Regions from separate parts of the Sedimentitalea todarodis genome, predicted to be linked through region 1. Evidence: riboswitches for the same ligand, from Rfam matches in the RefSeq annotation. Region 1 holds a riboswitch; each other region holds the start of a gene.
What was found. Region 1 has a riboswitch for cobalamin ahead of QO231_RS17815 (DUF1636 domain-containing protein). Riboswitches for the same ligand answer to the same signal wherever they lie in the genome.
Positions count from the first base shown of each region.

Region 2: it holds a riboswitch for cobalamin, as region 1 does, so the genes downstream of both, QO231_RS21780 (energy-coupling factor ABC transporter permease) here and QO231_RS17815 (DUF1636 domain-containing protein) in region 1, are expected to answer to the same signal.
Region 3: it holds a riboswitch for cobalamin, as region 1 does, so the genes downstream of both, QO231_RS21225 (ABC transporter substrate-binding protein) here and QO231_RS17815 (DUF1636 domain-containing protein) in region 1, are expected to answer to the same signal.
Region 4: it holds a riboswitch for cobalamin, as region 1 does, so the genes downstream of both, QO231_RS16625 (ABC transporter substrate-binding protein) here and QO231_RS17815 (DUF1636 domain-containing protein) in region 1, are expected to answer to the same signal.

Region 1 is NZ_JASMWN010000016.1:51,519-56,552, forward strand. It holds gene QO231_RS17795 (DUF2161 domain-containing phosphodiesterase) at 89-766, opposite strand; gene QO231_RS17800 (sulfotransferase family 2 domain-containing protein) at 756-1,385, opposite strand; gene QO231_RS17805 (manganese-dependent inorganic pyrophosphatase) at 1,544-2,464, shown strand; partial or broken gene QO231_RS17810 (DUF6552 family protein) at 2,540-2,785, opposite strand; cobalamin riboswitch at 3,162-3,356, shown strand; gene QO231_RS17815 (DUF1636 domain-containing protein) at 3,445-3,834, shown strand; gene cobW (cobalamin biosynthesis protein CobW) at 3,834-4,889, shown strand; gene cobN (cobaltochelatase subunit CobN) at 4,904-5,034, shown strand, end outside.
Region 2 is NZ_JASMWN010000024.1:30,639-35,672, reverse strand. It holds gene QO231_RS21805 (copper chaperone PCu(A)C) at 1-201, opposite strand, end outside; gene QO231_RS21800 (DsbA family protein) at 251-910, opposite strand; gene QO231_RS21795 (disulfide bond formation protein B) at 907-1,332, opposite strand; gene QO231_RS21790 (SCO family protein) at 1,329-1,925, opposite strand; gene QO231_RS21785 (MerR family transcriptional regulator) at 2,098-2,526, shown strand; gene QO231_RS21780 (energy-coupling factor ABC transporter permease) at 2,600-3,280, opposite strand; cobalamin riboswitch at 3,325-3,534, opposite strand; gene QO231_RS21775 (alkaline phosphatase) at 3,788-5,034, opposite strand, start outside.
Region 3 is NZ_JASMWN010000022.1:81,092-86,125, reverse strand. It holds gene QO231_RS21245 (tripartite tricarboxylate transporter permease) at 1-329, shown strand, start outside; partial or broken gene QO231_RS21240 (IS3 family transposase) at 375-641, opposite strand; gene QO231_RS21235 (ABC transporter ATP-binding protein) at 658-1,428, opposite strand; gene QO231_RS21230 (FecCD family ABC transporter permease) at 1,428-2,486, opposite strand; gene QO231_RS21225 (ABC transporter substrate-binding protein) at 2,483-3,499, opposite strand; cobalamin riboswitch at 3,611-3,810, opposite strand; gene QO231_RS21220 (D-TA family PLP-dependent enzyme) at 4,178-5,034, opposite strand, start outside.
Region 4 is NZ_JASMWN010000014.1:87,853-92,886, forward strand. It holds gene QO231_RS16615 (hypothetical protein) at 282-1,610, shown strand; gene QO231_RS16620 (helix-turn-helix domain-containing protein) at 1,696-2,103, shown strand; cobalamin riboswitch at 2,216-2,405, shown strand; gene QO231_RS16625 (ABC transporter substrate-binding protein) at 2,509-3,519, shown strand; gene QO231_RS16630 (FecCD family ABC transporter permease) at 3,522-4,574, shown strand; gene QO231_RS16635 (ABC transporter ATP-binding protein) at 4,571-5,034, shown strand, end outside.

The DNA.
Region 1 (5,034 bases):
CCGAAGTCAACCTTGCCGGCGGCACCGAAGGGTCACACAATCGGCATGTAGGATCGGCGCGGGCTGGCGAAAACCCGTCAGCTTGTCGCTACCAACTCTCGGCCCAGTGTTTCAGCCCGTCGGTTCCCATCGGCGTCAATGCATAGATGCCCCGGCTTTCCCGCTCAAACCAGCCGTAGTGGTTGTCTGACATCAACCGCGTCGCCGCAGGCACCTTGGCCGCGCGCGCCACATCGGCCCCTTTGCTTGGACCATGCTCCGCCAGAAAGGCCGCACAGCGCAGCGCATCCTGACGATATCCTGTCACGATACCGTGCCGTGTCGCGCCACCTGCGTTCGGGTCGCCGCGCAACCTTTCGAACTCCCGCAACAGCCTTTGCGTCCGCTTCTTCGATTTGCGTGGCGCATAGGGGCCGGGATCGCACTGGACTTCTACCTGCCCATCCGACCGTACCGTCATCAAACCCAGCCCCAGCCGGCGGCACAGCGCCAGATTGTCCTTCAGGGCCCGCCGCGCGCTGCGCCCGCTTGGCCTGAGCACGGCAATATAGACCAGGTCGACAACCCTCAATCGCTCCACGGCCTGATGAAACAGCGACAGGGTAAAACGCAACTTCAGTTCCACGATCACCGGCGGCTCATCGCCGCGTCGCGCCACCACGTCCGCCGCGCCTACCTCGCCCTTGACCTGATAGCCCTGCTGCTCAAGCAACGCCTTGATCGGGGGATACAGGTGCTGTTCCTGCGTGATTGCCTCACCGGTCATAGCCGAACGCCTCGAAATCCGCGCGATACCGTTCAAACAGCATATCAGCCTGCACAGGCGAAAGCCTCGCATCCAGACCGACCCGCGACCGGTTCTTGTGCGGCAGCCGTCGATCTCTGCCGAAAATCTTCCGGAACACCGGAGCGATGTCCTGCGCAAGACGTTCGAATCGCAGCACCCGATCGACCAGAACCCGCCCTCGCGCATCCGTCACATAGCGCACCTGTGGCACAAGATGGCGTGAGCCATCGGAATAGTCGTCCTTGATCTCGGTGTTCAGAAAGATGTCCAACTCCAACACCTGACCGCGCTTGGCCGCTGCCCCGGCGCGGTAGCGAAATTCCGACAGTGCCCTCTCATAGGGATGCCGCACGATGGCAAATCTCAGATAGCGGTCGAAATCCTCGGCCAGCATATGCCCCAGAGCCACGTATTCGTCGGCATAGAGATGCGCCAGTTTTTGCGGCCCCATCCTAGGGTTGGCGTTCTGGCGCAGCAACAGCACCGCACGATCACGCCATGCCAGATCCAGATCATTTAGAAACACGGTCTCCACGCTCTGTCCGCCGGTCTTGGGGATGTGAACGAACACGGTCTTGTGGGCATGGGAAATCATCATAAGGTCCGTGCGATCAGACCGCACCCTCCCAACCGCGTCTGAAAAAGTCAACGCAGGCTCATCTGACCAAGGGTCGCAGCCTGCGCAACAACGGGTGACAACGCCGGGTGACGTTCCTATAAGGCGCGCAAATTACACCCCTGCACAGGATGCATCAGATGACCATTCAGGTTTTTGGACACAAATCCCCCGACACCGATTCGACAGGCTCGCCCATCCTTTGGGCGTGGTACCTGAACGAGGTCAAAGGCACCCCCGCCGAAGCCGTGTTGCTGGGCGAGCCCAACACCGAAGCCGCCTTCTTGCTGAAACGCTGGGACCTGCCCAAACCCGCCATCATCGCCGACGTCGCTGACGACGCGCCGGTCGTGATCGTCGACACCAACAACCCTGCCGAACTGCCCGCCAACATCAACAATGCCGACATTCAGGCAATCATCGACCATCACAAGCTGGTCGGCGGGCTGGAAACCAAGGGTCCGATCGACATCACCATCCGTCCTCTGGCCTGCACCGCAACCATCATGCACGACCTGATGGGCGACGACGCCACCAAGATGCCCGACTGGGCAAAGGCCACTGCGCTGACATGCATCCTGTCGGACACGCTGGAGTTCCGCAGCCCGACCACCACGCCGCATGACAAGGCCGTGGCCGAGAAGCTGGCCGCCGAGTTGGGCATTTCGATCTCTGATTACGCCGCCGATATGTTCGCCGCCAAATCCGATGTGTCCTCGTTCAGCGACGCGGAACTGCTGCGCATGGACAGCAAGGAATACCAGGTCGACGGCACCAAGTTTCGTGTCTCGGTCCTGGAAACCACGTCACCCGCCACGGTTCTGGACCGCAAGGCCAGCCTGATCGAGACGATGCCCGCCGTCGCGTCGGAGGATGGCGTTGATCAGGTCCTTCTCTTTGTCGTCGATATCCTGAACGAAGAAGCCACGCTGCTGGTCCCCAACGATCTGGTGAAGACCGTCGCCGCCAAGAGCTTTGACGCCACCGCAACCGGTGACAGCGTGGTTCTGCCCGGCATCGTCAGCCGCAAGAAACAGATCATTCCCAATCTCAAGATCTGAACGAACGTCAGAGGACCCCGTCACAATCGCCGGGGTCCTGCTTGAATGGGTTGACCCCACATCTCCGCCCGAACCGCTCGTCATTCCAGCAAGCATGGCGCCGAGGGCAACGAGGTGAACCAACATCAAGGCTTTGTCTTTCCACATTGCCCCAACGGCAAACCAGCCCAGGACACCGATCAGAAAGAAGTAGAGATTCCACGGCGTCCAGCCAAAGCCAGTCGCTGAATACCCCATGATCTGAACGATCGACGCACCCCATTTGACAGCAAATATGACGCGGTCCTTCGAAGGGCTCGCGAACGCGACATTAGCCAGCATGGCCCAACCCTCCTTCAACGCGCCCAGTTGCTTCAGCGTCGTAAAAACGCGAAAGAAGATCGCCTCCCCCGAAACAGCAACCATACGCGGGATCAACCAATATAAATTCAACAGGCATTTACTTCACCATACTCTGTTTGATCCTCATATACTCCTCATGATGCAGCTGAACACGCCAGAACCGATCCTTCATGACGATAGAAATACTACTTCCTATGAACGACTTTCCATCAATTTGGGCGGCCGCAACCTATCGAGCGTGTCGTCTCGCAACTGAACAGAGACGCAGAATCTGAGCACAGCCTGCACCGACAGCATTTGGTGATGCGCAAGTGACCCGGTTCGCTCCAAACGCTTGACAACGCCGCGCCCCTTGGTCATTCCGCAACATGTTGGTTTCTGCGAAAGCAGATGAAAAGGGAATGCTTGACGCAGCCGTCCCCGCGACCGTGACCGGAGAGGTCGCCCAAGCCACTGGCCGATATCGGTCGGGAAGGCGGGCAGACCGCCAGAAAGCCGCCGCTTTCTGACATCCGCAAGCCGGGAGACCTGCCAGCACGAAATGACGTTGGCCGGGCGGGGTGTCTTGGTCACGGGCCCGGCACCCGCTTTGCCCGCGATCTCCCCGCCTCCCGGCTGCCCGAAAGAGGTGAACACGGATGACAGAGCCGATGCCCGATGTCGCGCCCGTAGAGTTGCTGGTCTGCCTGACCTGCCGGCGTGGCCAGCCGACCGACACCGAAGGCACGCGCCCCGGCGCGATGCTGCATGAGGCACTGGCGGGCCAAGACCTGCCGGCGGGTGTCACCCTGCGAGGGGTCGAATGCCTGTCCAACTGCGATCATGGCTGCTCTATCGTGTTTCGTGGCGGCGGAAGTCGCTGGACCTATGTCTATGGCAATTTTGACGAGACCACCGACGCGCCGATGATCCTTGATGTCGCTGCCCGCTATCACGCCGCGCCCGACGGGCTGGTCCCGTGGCGCGAGCGCCCTGTCCATTTCCGCAAGAACTGTATCGCCCGTATCCCCCCGATTGGAGAGACCTGATGTCCAACCTGTCCAAGCTGCCCGTCACCGTGATCACCGGATTTCTCGGTTCTGGCAAAACCACCCTCATCCGCCACCTCATGCAGAACCCGCAAGGCAAGCGTCTGGCCGTGGTAGTCAATGAATTCGGTGATGTCGGCGTCGATGGCGACATCCTGAAATCCTGCGCCATCCCGGATTGCCCGGCCGAAAACATCATGGAACTGTCCAACGGTTGCATCTGCTGCACCGTGGCCGACGACTTCATCCCGACCATCGAAGCCCTGATGGCGCTGGACCCGCGCCCGGATCATATCCTGATCGAGACCTCGGGTCTCGCACTTCCCAAGCCGCTGCTCAAGGCGTTTGACTGGCCCGATATCCGCAGCCGCATCACCGTTGACGGTGTCATCGCGCTCGCCGATGCCGAGGCCGTCGCCGCAGGTCGTTTCGCCCCCGACGTCGCCCGCGTCGACGCCCAGCGCGCAGCTGACGACTCGCTCGATCACGAAACGCCGCTGTCCGAGGTGTTCGAGGATCAGATCAGCTGTGCCGACATCATCCTGCTGACCAAACCCGACCTTGCCGGGCCAGACGGCGTTGCAAAGGCACGCGCCGTCATCGCCGCCCAAGCGCCCCGCCCGCTGCCCGTGATCGAGGTTGCCGAAGGGGCCGTCGACGTGCGCGTGATCCTAGGGCTCGAGGCCGCCGCCGAGGACGACATGGATGCCCGTCCCAGCCACCACGACAGCGCGGATGACCACGAACACGACGATTTTGAGAGCATTGTCGTGGATTTGCCCGAACAATCCGATCCTGCCGATCTGGTTTTCCGGATCGAACAGCTGGCGAACGAGCGCAACATCCTGCGCGTCAAAGGCTATGTTGCGGTCACCGGAAAACCCATGCGCTTGCTGGTGCAGGCCGTCGGAGCGCGCGTGCGGCACCAGTATGACCGTGCCTGGAAGCCGGATGAGGCGCGCCAGGGTCGTCTTGTCGTCATCGCGGAACATGACGACATCGATGCCGCCGCGATACGCGACATCCTTACCTGCCTGCCGACAGCGGCAGAGTAGGGAAGCGTGCCACGATGCATGTCGTCTTTCGCGAAAGCCACGGGCTAGAGGAAACGGACACCCCGACCGATCTGGGCCAAAGCCCGGCGGAGTTGGTGGTTCTGTCGTTTTCCGACAGCGATCTGGGCGCGTTTGCGTCCGGCTG
Region 2 (5,034 bases), on a different contig from region 1:
GTCTGGCATCATCGCCAAGGGTGTTTCAAGGCTCAATATGGTCACTGGATCCGTGCCTGTGTTGCGCACCGTCATGTAGGCTGCACCCGGACGGTTTTTGCCGATTGAGGCGCGCGCCCAAGCATCTTCGACCACAATGTCCTGAGACCCTGCAAAGGAGGAGATCGGTAGACCCAAAAATATGCTCAGTGCGATGGCCACTGCGGCAACTGGAGATTTCACCTATCTATTCCTTTCAATGATCTCTTGGTCACGACCCTGCTGCAGCGACCTCGGCCGCAACAAGCGCACGGAGCTCGTCGGCTCCGAACGGGTCAAGCGGTTTGCCATTCACATAGAACGTTGGTGTCTGACGCACGCCCATTGTCTCCACATCTGCACGATCCTGATTAAGGATTGCGAGCGTCTGCGGCGCTTTCATCTGATTTTGTGCGGCCTCTACGTCCAGACCGGCCTGCTCTGCAATGCCAAGGATCAATCCGGGCGCTGGTTCACCGTGGGATGCCCATCGTGGCTGAAATTCGAGGATCGCTTCTTTGACCGGAATATATACGTCCTGCATGCGCGCCGCTTCCATCACCCGGATCGCCTCTTCCGATGCCGCGCCATGAAATGGGGTGTATCGCAATACGACGCGGACCTGATCGCCGTGTTCCGCCATGATGTCCTTTATGATCGGATAGAAAGCACGGCAGGCTTCGCAAGCGGGATCGAAGAACTCCACAATTGTGACCGGCGCGTCTTCGGGTCCCATGATAGGTGAGTAGGGACGCATGAGTGCTTCGGCGATTTCGGGTTGGACCGGATCAACCTGGGCAACCGGGCCAGGGCGGGACTGATACCAAACGGCGGCGGCAAAGACTGCAAGGCCGACAAGTAAGACCGATAGAACTAGAGATTTGTTTTTCACGCGCGCGGCTCCTTCAGAGAGAAAAATGACAAGAACCCGATAAACGCAAAGGCAATCAGCGCCAACAGCGGGATAGGGATTCCAAGAAACAGCTGATTGTCGCCGGTGCAGGACGGGCCAGTCGCCGTGCAGGGTTGGATCGGCTCGGGCAAAACTCCAGTATAGAGACCAAGATGCCAAAGCGCGATAGCAGCGCCACCGAGGGCAAGCGCAACGCCGTAGCGACCGACCCGATGATCCTCGAACCACAGACCAAGGCCCAGAAGGACGGCCAGAGGGAACATAAACGCACGCTGAAACCAGCACAGATTGCACGGAGCCTGCCCCAGAACCTCACCGATATAGAGCACGGCCAAGGAACTCCCCAAAGCGACGATCCACGCGGCGGTCAAAGCCGTCTCTTTTGACATCACCCGGCTCATATCGACATCCGCGCCTTCAGATCGGCAAGGATCTCCTCTGCCGGCGTGCCATATGTCCAGGCACCGACATATCCGCCTTGCGGATCAAAGAGAAACAGCTGAGACGAATGCCCCATCGTGTATCCGTCGGGCGAAGCGGCTTCCTCAATCTTTTCGTAGTAGATGCGAAATGTCTTGGACGTTCTCTCAATTTGATCAGCGGTGCCTGTCAGTCCGATGATGTTTGCGTCAAAATATGGGATAAACTCAGCAAGCGCTTGCGGCGTGTCGCGTTCTGGATCAATCGAGAAAAAAAGCGGCTGGACTTGTGTCGCATCGGAGCCGAGCCCGTCCATCACAGCGGCTACCTCCGCCAGAGTTGTGGGGCACACGTCGGGGCAATTCGCAAAGCCAAAGAAAACGAGCATCCAGCGCCCTGCGAGATATTCGTCTGTTTGGACCATCCCATTATGATCGGTCAGTTCGAAATCCGCCCGGAACGCGGGCTCATAAGCGCGCTGTTCGACTCTGGTAGAAACTTGCAGCCAGACGAACCCCACGATCGCGATCGCAGCGAGTCCCCAAAGCACTTTTTGTAACGCAGATAATCTCATTGGTCGTTTTGCGCCCGATTCCGCCCATTTTTCGTGCGTTCTAAATGTTCTAGCTGCTAGAGGTTCAAGCTGTTTCTTGGCACAGAGGCGGTTTGTCACGGACCCGTGAACAGACCAGTGGCTTGTGCATGCCAATAGCTATAGCTACCAACACTATAGATATGGAGGTTACATGCTTACGATTGGCAGTTTGGGAAAGAAGACCGGAACAAAGGTTCAGACCATCCGGTACTATGAGCAGATCGGTTTGATGCCCGAACCGGGTCGCACAGAAGGCGGACAAAGGCGTTACGGCGATGATGAAGTCGATCGGCTGTCCTTTATCCGGCACGCACGTCAGTTGGGGTTTCCCCTTGAAGCGATCCGCGAGCTTCTTGATCTCAGTGATAATCCCGACCGCTCCTGCCATGAGGCGGATTCCATCGCCCGGCGGCAACTCAAGCAGGTAGAATTAAGGATGGATCGGCTGAAAGCGCTGCGCACAGAGCTGAAGCGCATGATTCATGAATGCAGCGGGGGGAATACGGCGGACTGTAAGGTTCTCGAAGTCTTGCGCGATCATTCGGAGTGTCTGACCGACCATGATGCAATCGGCGCGTAGTCGCGCCAATTGCTCGCATTCCAAAACGGTGTGTAAAACGACAATGGTCGGTCGTACTTGGTTACTAATTACCTTAAGCAGGTTGATAGAGCCGGGCGTGCGGAAGGCCTGTGTTCTCGAACCTCCGGAATGTCTTTGCCAAAGCCAGAGCACCAAGGTCAATGATAGGTTCAAGCAATACAACGATGATGTAGACTGAGGCGAATGCACCTGCATTTGCTAAGGTCTCTGCTGTAAATCCTTGCCCGTAGAATACCCAGAATGCCACCCATGCGACAATTCCACCTTGGAACACCGCAGATAGCTTCGCGGCTTGGCCATAGGTTACTTCAGTGTAAGGGGTGTCGGCCGGTATAATTCGTTGAGCCAATGCCGCCATCGCCAAAACTGGCAGAATGAGCGTGGTCAGGTTCATTCCCAACTGCGGAATGTCTGTGGGTGAAAACAGGAAGCTTTGCGCGACAAGACCAAAGATCAGACCAATAGCTGTTGGAACTGTGCCGAGGATCAGGAAAAGTGTGGTCCCAAGTATCAGATGTACTTCTGACACTCCAACAGGTGGATGCGGCAGAAATTCAAAGAATCCGAGCACCATCGCGCTTGCCGCAGCGGAGCGTCCGACCAAAGCTAAGATGTTACCGTTCTGCTTCACGTGATCAACAGCGAGCTTGGCGACAATTCCAACTGAGGCAACGCCAGTCGCGGTTCCCAGTACGAGTTTTGCGCCGTCCACGACGCCAGGTTCAATATGCATTAGTTCGTCCTTTCTGCACCCATCGTGCAAGATGCCTCCCTAGAGGCGTCACAGTGTACCTGGCAGGTTTCCTGACTCGCGCTTCATCGCGGCAATTCCACCTTCCCGGATCTCTCCAGTGGTATTCGGAATGCAGCTAACGCTCACAGTTGCGTGGGCAGTCTCGGATCAGGACAGGACTTGATGTCCCTACCGCGTTCCCATTTACCCCGCCGCCGCAAATCGGCTTTGGGACCAAGTCCGAGCACCTGATATCCTCGGCCTGCCCGAGTCAAGATGGTTTGTAGAATGCAGTTGGTGTGTAGTCGCTGTGGCAACCAAATTTAGCCCAAGTATGATGCGAAATAACACAAAACTACTCCATCAAACAGCTAGTTACATCAACTCATCTCTTCAACTTTCCGAGAAAAACTAAGCCCAGGACGGATCTCCCTGGTCTCCATCCGAAAAAGCAAAACATCCCCAAGAGCGGAACTCTTGGGGATGTCGTGATCAGACCAAATCAGATTATTCGGCCGTCGCGGCATAGTTCATGATGTGAAAAATCATGTTCTGTTCAATTGTGCCATCGACAAGGTGTGCCCACGGGCCTTTGGCATAGGCGGCGACATCCTCACCCGAATGGGTTTCGGAGGACTTGGGAACCACCGCCTGCTGCAAATAGTCCAGGTCTGTCGCGGCCTCTTCGGTGAGCACCGGTCGCGTACCAAAGAAAGAACCATCCGCTTGTTCGGTCAGAACCGATCCCGCACCGTTCAGGTAGCCTGCGACGGTGAACGGCTTATTGTCGGCTCCCAATTCGGGCTCTCCGGTATGCGCCACGCCTTCGCCGTCGATGCCCATGCACAGGCCAAGGATGTCCGACCCACGCCCGCAATAACCATTGAAGGCAAGTGCATGTTCATGATCAGCCGTCACGATGATCAGGGTGTCGGCATCGTCCGTCAGTTCATCAGCGATCGCGACGGCGTCGGAGAACGCCTTTTGGTCACGTACCGCGCGTGCAAGGTTGCCGCCGTGGTTGGCATGGTCCACGCGACCCGCTTCGACCTGAAGAAAGAAGCCATTGTCCCCCGATTTTGCCTGAAGCGCCTGGATGGCCGCACCGGTCATGTCGGCCAGGCTGGGTTCGTCTTCGCGGTCAGCTTCGTACATCATGTGGCTGCTTTCAAACAACCCGAGGATCGGGGTCCCATCCAAAGGGGTGTTTTCGAAAGACGCCTGATCGGTCGCCAAATGAGCGCCTAGTTCGCTTTGGGCTACGTCCATCAGATTGACCCCGTCTTCGCGGCGCCCGCCTTCGTCACCATGAAAGTTGCGCATGCCGCCGCCCATGGCGACGTCGATCATCCCGGAACGCATGGCCTCGATCAGCTGCGTCGCAATGTCAGTCTGGGTGTCGCAACCTTCAGGCACTGACGCCTCGAAATTGCGGTCCACTGTCTTTGCATAGGCCGAGGCCGGCGTTGCATGTGTGATGCGCGCTGTGGAGACAATGCCGGTTTCTTTTCCCATCTCACTCATAAGTTCGTTCATGGAGGCAACGGTATTGCCCGGCAGCGTCGAACAGTCGCCGCGGTTCACGTTTTCATTCACACCGATGATGCCAGCCTTGGTCTTGATCCCGGCCATCATGGCCGTGCCTGTTCCAGCGCTGTCCGGCGTCTGGGCATTAACGTTGTAGGTCTTGACCAGAGCGAGGTTTGGAAAGGCCTCCTGGGGTTGAACATACTCATCACCAAAGCCGCCCTCTT
Region 3 (5,034 bases), on a different contig from region 1:
TCATCCTCTTCTTCACGCTGATGGGCGCCTATATTGGACAAAACAATTCGACTGAACTGCTGCTTCTGGTCGCCTTCGGAGTTATGGCCACGATCCTGAAATTTGCTGACTTCCCATTACCGCCGCTACTTATCGGCTTCATTCTTGGCGGTATGCTTGAAGACAACTTTGCCCGCTCGATGCAGCTTTATGACGGCGTCAGCTTCATGTGGGAACGGCCGATGACCATGGTTCTTCTTATCGTTGCAGCGATCCTGGTGGTGCTTCCAGGTCTGCGCACCTGGCGCGCACGCGCCTCCCAGCGTCGGGGTGTCTCCACTCCTGACTGAACCGGCTGCATCTTCGCAACCTGGAGGCGAGGTGCCCCTGGATTGTTAGACACCTGCCTTTTTCAGTTTGCGCTGTCTGTTCTCATGGTCAACGGGCGACAGCATGCCGGTGTTCGTGTGCTTGCGGTTGGGGTTGTAGAATAGCTCGATGTTCTCAAAGACATCGCGCCGTTCTTCGTCGCGCGTCCGATGTTTCTGTCGCGTGACCTTCTGTCGTTTCAAGAGATGGAAGAAGTTCTCCGCGACGGCATTGTCACGACAATTGCCTCTGCGGCCCCTCACGGAGTGTTCCAGTTTGTGTTCGCACAGGAACGTGCCACATCGGCTCTTATCCTGTGCGCGCGCTATGAAAACGGATGATAGCGGTGCCATCGAAGGGGTCGGTCATGAAGTGTCCGCAGACGCCAAAGGTATCGCGCAGACGCGCTTCGGTCAGGATTTCGGATGGCGCGCCGAGCGCGACGATGCGTCCAGCCTCCATCACGCAAATCCGGTCGCAAAGCAGGGCTTGGTTCAGGTCATGCAGCGCGATCACAGATGTAACCGGCAGGCCCCTGACCAGGTGAAGGATGGCAAGTTGGTGGCCGATATCCAAGTGGTTGGTGGGTTCGTCCAGCAACAGGATGTCCGGCGCTTGCGCGAGCGCCCGGGCGATCTGGACGCGCTGGCGTTCGCCCCCCGACAGCGTGTGCCATAACCGGTCTTCAAAGCCTTTCAGGTCGACAGCGGCCAACGCGCTGGCGACGATGGCATCATCTTCTGACCGCCATGTCCTGAGTGCCGTCAGGAAGGGTGTGCGGCCAAGCTCCACCGCTTCACGTACAGTGATGCGATCCTCGGTGTTGGCATGTTGTTCGACCAGGGCCAGCTTGCGGGCAATGTCGCGTTGGCGCATGTTTGACATGGGCGTTTCGCCCAGGCACACGCGACCCGAAGACGGCTTTTGAATACCGGCCAACATGCGAAGCAAGGAGGATTTCCCGGATCCGTTCGGGCCGACCAGCCCCAGCATTTCGCCTGTCCGAACCTTGAGGGTCGCATCGGATACAATCGTCTTTTCCTTGACCGACCAGCCAAGCGCATTGCAACTCAAAGACATCACACGGTCCTCCGTCCGATTAGGATCAGGGCGAAAACCGGAGCGCCCACCAGCGCGGTGACGACCCCGATGGGCAGAACCTGCCCGGGAATGATCATGCGGGAAATCACATCTGCAGCGATCAGAAACACGGCCCCTGCAAGCGCCGAGGCCGGGATCAGCGCACTGTGCCTTGTGCCCACGATCCGGCGCATGGCGTGTGGGATGACCAACCCGACAAACCCGATGGAGCCGGTAACCGACACCATCACCGCTGTCACCAAGGCGGCCACGCCAATCAGCCCCACCTGGACGCGTCTAACTGCAATCCCCAACGACGCGGCGCTGTCGGCTCCAAAGGTAAACGCATCAAGCGCGCGTACATTGGCGAGGCAGGCGAAAAGCCCGATCAGCGTTGCGGGGATCACGCTGATGGTATCGGACCAGCGGACGCCACTGAGATTGCCCATGAGCCAGAACATGATGCCGCGCGCCTGTTCGGCGCTGGCGGATTTGGCGATCATGAAAGCGGTCAGCGCGCTGAACAGTTGCGATCCGGCAATGCCGGCCAAGACGATCACGCCTGCCGCCCGCAATCCCGCGCCGCCCCCTGCGGCATGGGCCAGCATGGCCACGAAGCCAAAGGCAAATATCGCCCCGGCAAAGGCCCCGACCGATAGTGAAACAGCACCGGCGCCGATGCCCATGACGGTGACGGCGACGGCGCCGCTGGACGCACCTGCGGAAATGCCAAGGAGATAGGGGTCAGCCAGCGCGTTGCGCAACAGTGCCTGCAGGACGACGCCCGACAGGGCCAGCCCCGCGCCGCAACAGGCGGCTACAACCGCCCGCGCAAAACGGTAGTTCCAGACAATGCCTTCGTCGATCCTGTCGACCGGATAATCCGCGCCGAACATCTTGTTGGCCAGCACCTGCGCCACCACATCCCAGGGAATCGGGGTTTCGCCAAGCGCTGTGCCAGCCATCAACGCAATCAGCAGCACGGGCGGTGCAATCACCGCCCAGTGCCAAGCTCTGCCTGATACGGACCGGCTCACCTGCCGGTCAATCACGGTCATTTCAAATCATACCCTGCCAATGCATCCGCCACCTGATCGAGCGCATAGATTGCGCGGACGGTCGGGCTCATGGCGTGGGCATCGATGGTGATGATACGCCCTTTTTTCACGGCAGCCATTTCGCGTGCCACCGGATCGTTCATCAGGAATTCGCGCTTTTTCTCGATGTCGTCGGCCGGGAACCGGCGGCGGTCCATTTCGGCGATCACGATAAAAGTCGGGTCCGCCTTGGCCAGCGTTTCCCAGCCCACGCTTGGCCACTCCTCGTCCGAAGTCACGACGTTTTCGACGCCCAGCTTGTCCATCATGTAGGCCGGCACACCCTTTTGCCCGGCGACGAATGGATTGGTATCAATTTCGGCCGAAGAGAACCAGAACAGGCCAGATGTGCCGTCGGGCAGGCTCAGTCCGCTTGCCTTTTCGATCGCCTTGGATTCGCTTGCTTTCAAATCTTCGATCAGTGCGGCGCCTCTGTCCTGCACGTCGTAGATCTCGGAAAGCTGGGCGATCGATTTGTACAGCTGGTCGGTCGAAAACAGCTCTGACCGTGTCCCATCCAGCCCCACGAGGTTGTCCTTTTTCTCGCATTCGGTGGGCATGACATAGGTTGGTACGCCGACGTCATGAAACATCTCGCGGGTGCCAACGATGCCTTCCGGGCCCACATGCCATTCGTACATCACTGTCACGAGGTCGGGCTTCTTGTTGACCACACTCTCAAAGCTGGGATCGTTGTCGGCCAGCCGCTCGATGCCGTCATTCAATTCCTCGAATTGGGGCAGGACCGGGTTGAACCATACCGCTGTACCAGAAACCGTGTCGCCCAGCCCGAGCAGGTAGAGCAGTTCGGTCGTGGATTGACCCAAGGCCACCGTATTTTCCGGGGGCCCCTCGAATGTCAGGGTGTGGCCACAATTGGCGATTGTCAGCGGATAGCTGGTCTGCTGCGCTGTGACAGCAGTAGACGTCAGGACCAGCGCCATCACCCCGGGCGCAATCAAGTGTTTCGTCATCAAATGGCTCCTGTGCCATTGGTGGGCTAAGGCATGGGGCAAGATCGAAAGACAAGGAAAGCGGATAATCCCGCCCGATGACAACCACGATCCACCCCGGACATCCCCGCCCGGTTACAGTGTGCGTCGGTAGGTCTCCTGACTCGCGGCTCAGCGCCTTGTTCCACCTTCCCGGGTTGTCATGGCCCAGTGGTTACTTCAGAACGTGGCTCGCCGCTCACAGTTGCGGGGGCAGTTACGTTTCACGCGCTTGGGGCGCGCTGCGAATTCCCTATTATTTTCTAAAGAAAACCGACGACCCTTGATAGAAGGAAATATTCTGCGATGCAAGATCAACGCCATTCGAGTGTTGCCAGAAATCGGGTTGCTTTCCGGAGGTGGTTTGATGGGATGTTCTGGCGTCAGCTATGCGAGCTGCGAAACGTGAGGAACTCCTCAGCGAATTGGATTAAGTTGAAAAAATAGCAAAATGACGAACGAATTGGACCGATTCTGACCGGTTTGCGAACGAGTGCAAGTGACGCCGAGGAGGACCACCGACTGGTGCAGGCTTTCGATGAATTCAGCCTTTGGGGTCAGCGCGGTGCGGTTAATATGTGACCCGGAAAAATGGGTCTAATCCCTGAGTCACCTGATCGCTTCTCGGACCGGACCTACGCAACAATCGCCAAGATCCATTTAGCGGAGACGGCCCCGCGAGGTGATCGGGGCCGTCTCTTCAATCCGAGAATTGCGCATCAGGTATACATGATCAAAGAGGTTGGTGACGACACAGCAGTGATTGGGAATGATCTGTAACCGCTCGCCGATTTCAGGGCGATGCGCGCAAGCTGACAGATCAACGATGCCGTGCTCCTCGGACAGTGCTGTGATTACGGCCTCCGGATAGGTCGTGATGTGCCCATGCCCCTCCGCACCACAAAGATCGGCGGCCAATGCCTTGGAACCACTGTCCAGAATGGCACGATCCGGCGTTGGGCGGCTGACAACTGTCGCAAGCACGGTCAGGGCGCAGCGATCCAATGCGCCATGCCCCCAGGCCACCTGCATCCGATCCCCATAGATATAGGTTCCCGGCCGGTACTCGTTCGCCGCGGGGATTTCGGCGGCGCGCATCAGGTCCGGGGTTCCCCCAATGGAAACCCGTTCGGGTGGAAGGCCCGCCGCCGTCAGTGCGTCAATGGCGTCTGTTAGCCAAGTCTGCACATGCTGTGTCTTGCCCTGAGGTGGATAGCTCATCAAGCCAGCAAAGGTCAGGCCGGGGGCGGCGTCAATGACTGTTGCCAGATCAACAGCCTCGTGGGCCGTTTGCACCCCGCAACGCCCCGCGCCGGTGTCACATTCGACCAGGACGGCCAACGGATGCGAGGGATCTGTGAAACGTGCTGCATAGCCAGCAATGGTTGGCGCATTGTCCGCTGTCACGCAGAGTGTAGTGCGCTGGTGCAGCGCATGAAGCCGATCCAGTTTGGTCCGACCCAGGATGTTGTAGGGCAGGAAGACATCATCCATCCCGCCATCCGCCATCGCTTCGG
Region 4 (5,034 bases), on a different contig from region 1:
ATTCTACAGTCTCGGTGTTTGGCTGAGCTGATTGCCTAGCGGGAGGAACTTGGTAGTTCTTTGAAAAGATCGGTTTTTGTAGTATTCTCTGCAAGCGCCGGACCCTGAAGTGAATGCCCCAGCCAACTCTAATTGGCTTTCCATGTTCGTCCGGTGAGCCGTCATCACGGCTCCCCAAATTTGGATGAGTAAGAGCACACGAATGAATTGATTTTGGCGCCCGCAATCGGAAGGGAACTCACATTGGTTTCGACTGGTCGGGCCCTTTGGAAGGACAAAATATGGTCGGCCTGAACCGCGACATCAACTATCTACCGCCAGAAGAAATCGCCATTCTCCTTAATGTGTCCGAGGATGTTTTGGCCCCCCTTCTCGATCGGAGGTCCCAGCGTCCCCTCTGGTCGGGCGACGACCTGCTTGAGGTTGTCGAGGTCGACCCAGCAAGGCTGCAAGAGCTTGACGAAATGGGCCTGTTGAACTTTGGGAACCCATTGGTCACGCAGGCGCCGCAGCCATTGCCATTACCCGAAGAAATCACTCCTCCGATTGCTCGTCCTTCGATCCCAGCCCACCCGGCACCATTAACGGAAGTCTTGTCTGGCCTATCGCAGCTCTTTTCTGGCCTTTCGACGATGTCAGCGATGGAGGCCCGTGATGAACCGGCGGCCAAACGGCGAGGCGGGCTTCCGCCTCTTGCTGAAGGTCAACACCGGAGCCTTTCGGATGCGAAGGTCAGTCTCCACGAACTGCGATCCGGTTGGATGCACCGACCACCCACGACGCCGGGCGATGCGCCGGGCCCTTACGGGCATCATACCTATTGGGTCGAAGTCATTCCGCCCTGCTATTGTCTCTACGTCTGGATTTTGAAGGGTCGGCAGGTCGGTGGACGGGAAGTAGGCGCTTCTGCGCTAGCTGCCGGAGCGACCGGCATGGGCATTTCACTGCGCCCGGCCCCTGCCTCGGTCGACAAGGTGGTGGAAGACATCCATCACGCCAACACGATCTTCGCGCCGTCGGGGTTTCAATTTTGTCTATGCGGTGTGCGCGTGCTCGATCCGACTGAAATGAATTCGTCGCAGGGCGACCCAAACCTTGCCGACACGCTCTTCACCAACACCGGAGTCATCTACAGCAAGGACGATACAGAACCCAAGAAGATCCGGCCGTTCCAATGGTTGTTCGATGGTTTTCAGTACGATGCGACCCTCGACTTCAAGCGGCGCTGTGTTCACATATTCTATGCCTCCGACGTTCAGCGTTCGCCCCAGAAACCTGACGATCAAAACGGCAAGGTACTCGGCGTGGGCGGTCCACTGGAGACGCACCGCCGGGACAAGCGCATGACCCCTGTGGGCATTGTTGAGGGGGGTGGCGATACCATCGCCCACGAGATCGGTCATGGCCTGGGACTTCTTCATCCTGACAGAGACATATCGAAAGAGCCGCTGCGGCCCGGAGAACCGCGGCACGATCCCAACAATGCGACGGACCGCAACAACTTGTTGCTGAAGGCACCGACGGGCGAGGACCTCAATAGCTATCAGGCCGAGTTCCTGAAGCTATCCATTTCCGCAAACGGGCTCTCGCTGGGTTGTCCGGGAAGCTGAAGAAATTGCTCAGTTATACTCGGAGTCTTTGACTTGCCGAATTTGGCGACTTGACGTTGAGGCTTGGAACGATTCGGGTAAGCCAATGATCCGGAACAACTTTCTTTCCCCAGCGGAACGCCTCAAACTTGAGTGCTGCGTGCGCATTCAGCGCGAGGACCATGGCGTCGCGCGGAGGGCGAATGCGATCCTGCTGCTCGACGATGGCGAGAATTGCGTGCAGATCGCGAAATTTCTGTACTTGGACGACGACACCATTCGCAGTTGGTACAAGTCTTATCGGGACGGTGGCTGGGAAGCGCTTGCCCTTGATGGCTGGAAGGGCGGCAAGTCTCGCATGACCTCTGATCAGGAAACCGTGCTATGCGACTGGCTGCAGGCTCGCTTCTGCCGATCGACAGCTGAGATCAGGACCTACATCGCTGCAGAGTTTGGTCTGGATTCTTCACATTCCGGCGGGAGTGGGGTTGAGGCACCGTGCCGCGAAATTTGACTGCGCGCCCACTCTACCGAATGCTGCGGAATCTCCGAACGGCAGCTTTGTCGGCAATTTGCGATTGGCGAAGGGCCTGCTCATTCTGTGCTTGCCGCTGGCCGTAGATCCTGCAATTGCTTGTTCCGTCGGTTTCCTCCGGGAATGAAAAGGGAATCCGTTCCGGCCTTGGCCGGGAAACGGAACTGCCCCCGCAACTGTAGGCGGCGAGCGCCTCTCGATATGCCACTGGGTGAGTTCCGGGAAGGCGAGAGGTGTCGCGACCCGCCAGTCAGGAGACCTGCCGACGCGAGTGAAACCACGATCGGACGGGGTGTGCCGGGGCGGGAAACCTGTCGCGTCCCGTATGATCGCACACTGTTTCGCGTTTTGTCCCTGCCGGTCCCATCTGACGGGAAAGAACGGATGAAACAGACACTGATCACGGCCACCCTGCTGGCCAGCGCCGCGCTGCCCCTGCATGCGCAAGAAACAACCTACCCCCTGAACCTGACGAATTGCGGCGTGGAGATGTCCTTCGACACCGCCCCGGGCAGTGCCGTGACCATCGGCCAGTCCGCGACCGAGATCCTCTATTCCCTCGGCCTTGCGCCCAAGGTCTCGGGCACCTCCGTCTGGTTCAATCCGGTCCTGCCGGAGTTCGCGGAGGTGAACGAGGGGATCGAGCGGATGGCCGACAATGATCCCAGCTTCGAAAGCGTGGTCGCGAAGAAGCCGGGGCTGGTCGCCGTGCAATATGAATGGCACGTGGGCGAAAGCGGGATCGTGGGCACCCGCGAGATGTTCCGTGACGTTGGCGTTCCGACATACATCATGCCCGCCGATTGCGACACCAAGGACAATTCCACCGGCGGGGACGGCACGCGCGTGGGCGCCTTCGACACCGCCTCGGTTTACAAGGGCATCCGCGAGCTTGCGGCGATCTTCGACGTGCAGTCGGCCGGCGAGGGTCTGGTCGCGGAACTGGAGGCATCCGAACGCGATGCTATCGCGCGTGCGGAAGGCCTCGATCTGCCGGGCGATCTGACGGCCGTCTTCTGGTTCTCTTCCGCAGATCTGGAGATTGACCCCTATGTGGCCGGGCGGCTCGGCGCGCCGGGGTACATGATGTCGAATCTCGGGATCGAGAACATCATCGAGTCCGACGAGGAATGGCCGACGGTCGGGTGGGAGAGCATCGCCCGCGCGGATCCAGACATCATCGTCATCGCCTACATGGACCGCCGCCGCTTCCCGGCGGACGACGTGGAGAAGAAACTCGCGTTCCTGCGCACCGATCCCGTGACAAGCCAAATGACGGCCGTGCAGGAGCGGCGGATCGTGCAGATGGACGCCCACGCCATGAGCGCGACGATGCGGTCGATCTACGGGCTGGGAACCCTGTCGCAGGCGCTCTCGGAGATGTCCTTCGAATGACAATGGTGGCCGCGCCTGCACGCGTCGCACGGGGGCGCGGCCTCTGGCTTGCTCCCCTCGTTCTCGGGCTCGCCATCCTGGCCGGCACAGCAATCGGGGAGACCCGGCTGCCCTTCGCCACGGTGCTGCGGACGCTCGCGAACCACCTGTGGGAGGCGGGTTATCCGGTGGACGGGATAGAGGCGGGGATCATCTGGAGCTATCGCCTCCCCCGCGCCGTCGTGGCGGCTTGTTGCGGGGCGGGGCTGGCGTTGACCGGGGTGGTGCTTCAGGCGCTTCTGCGCAACCCGCTTGCCGATCCCTACCTGATGGGCCTTTCTGCGGGTGCCTCGACCGGGGCGGTCCTCGTCACGGTCGCGGGCGTGGGGGGCGGCGCGATCTCAATGTCGTTTGGCGCACTGACCGGGGCGCTGCTGGCCTTTGGATGCGTCGCGGCGCTTGCCCGTGCGGTCAGCGGCGGCGCGGGGGGAGGGCGCGCCACCCAGGCCGCGGCCGCGATCATCCTCGCCGGGATCGCCGGGTCGCAGATGTTCAACGCCCTGACGGCCTTCACCATCGCCCGCTCCGCCAATGCCGAGCAGGCGCGGGGCATCATGTTCTGGCTGATGGGCAACCTGTCGGGCATCCGGTGGGAGGATGTCGGTGCCTGCGCCCTCGTTTCCCTTGCAGGCGTGAGCCTTTGCCTGTGGCACCGACGTGCGCTCGACGCGTTCACATTCGGCGCCGATAGCGCAGCCTCCCTCGGAATCAACGTACCGGCGCTGCGCGGCACGCTCGTCACCGCCACGGCGATCATGGTCGGCGTGCTGGTTTCGAAGGTTGGCGCAATTGGCTTCGTCGGGCTGGTCGTCCCCCACGCCATGCGGTTCCTCGTCGGGACACGTCACGATCAGCTGGTGCCGGCCTCGGCGCTTGCGGGGGCGGTGTTCCTCGTGGCCGCCGACGTGATCAGCCGCGTCCTCGTGCCTGGACAGGTCTTGCCCATCGGCGTGGTCACGGCGCTGGTGGGCGCGCCGACCTTCGCGCTGATCCTTGTGCGAGGCGCGCGGAGATGAAGGTGGAGGTCCGCGACCTCTGCGCACGCGTCCATGGCACGCCGCTCCTGTCGGACGTGTCGTTCCGCCTCCACGAACGCGAGCTTTTCGGCCTTGTGGGCCCCAACGGCTCGGGCAAGTCGACCCTCATGCGATGCTTGGCAGGATTGCGCCGCCCGTCATCGGGGCGCGTCCTGGCCGACGGCGAGGATCTTGCCTGGATGCCCCTCCGCACACGTGCGCAGCGCATCGCCCTCGTCGAGCAGCAAGCCGACACGACCGACCGGCTGACCGTCCGCGACGCAGTGGAACTCGGGCGCACACCGTACCTCTCGCCCCTGCGTGGCTGGGGGGTGGCCGACGACATGGCGGTCGGGGACGCCCTCGGGGCGGTTGAAATGGCGGGCTTTGCCACGCGCCACTGGCATACCCTGTCAGGCGGCGAGCAGCAGCGCGTCCACATCGCTCGCGCGCTGGCGCA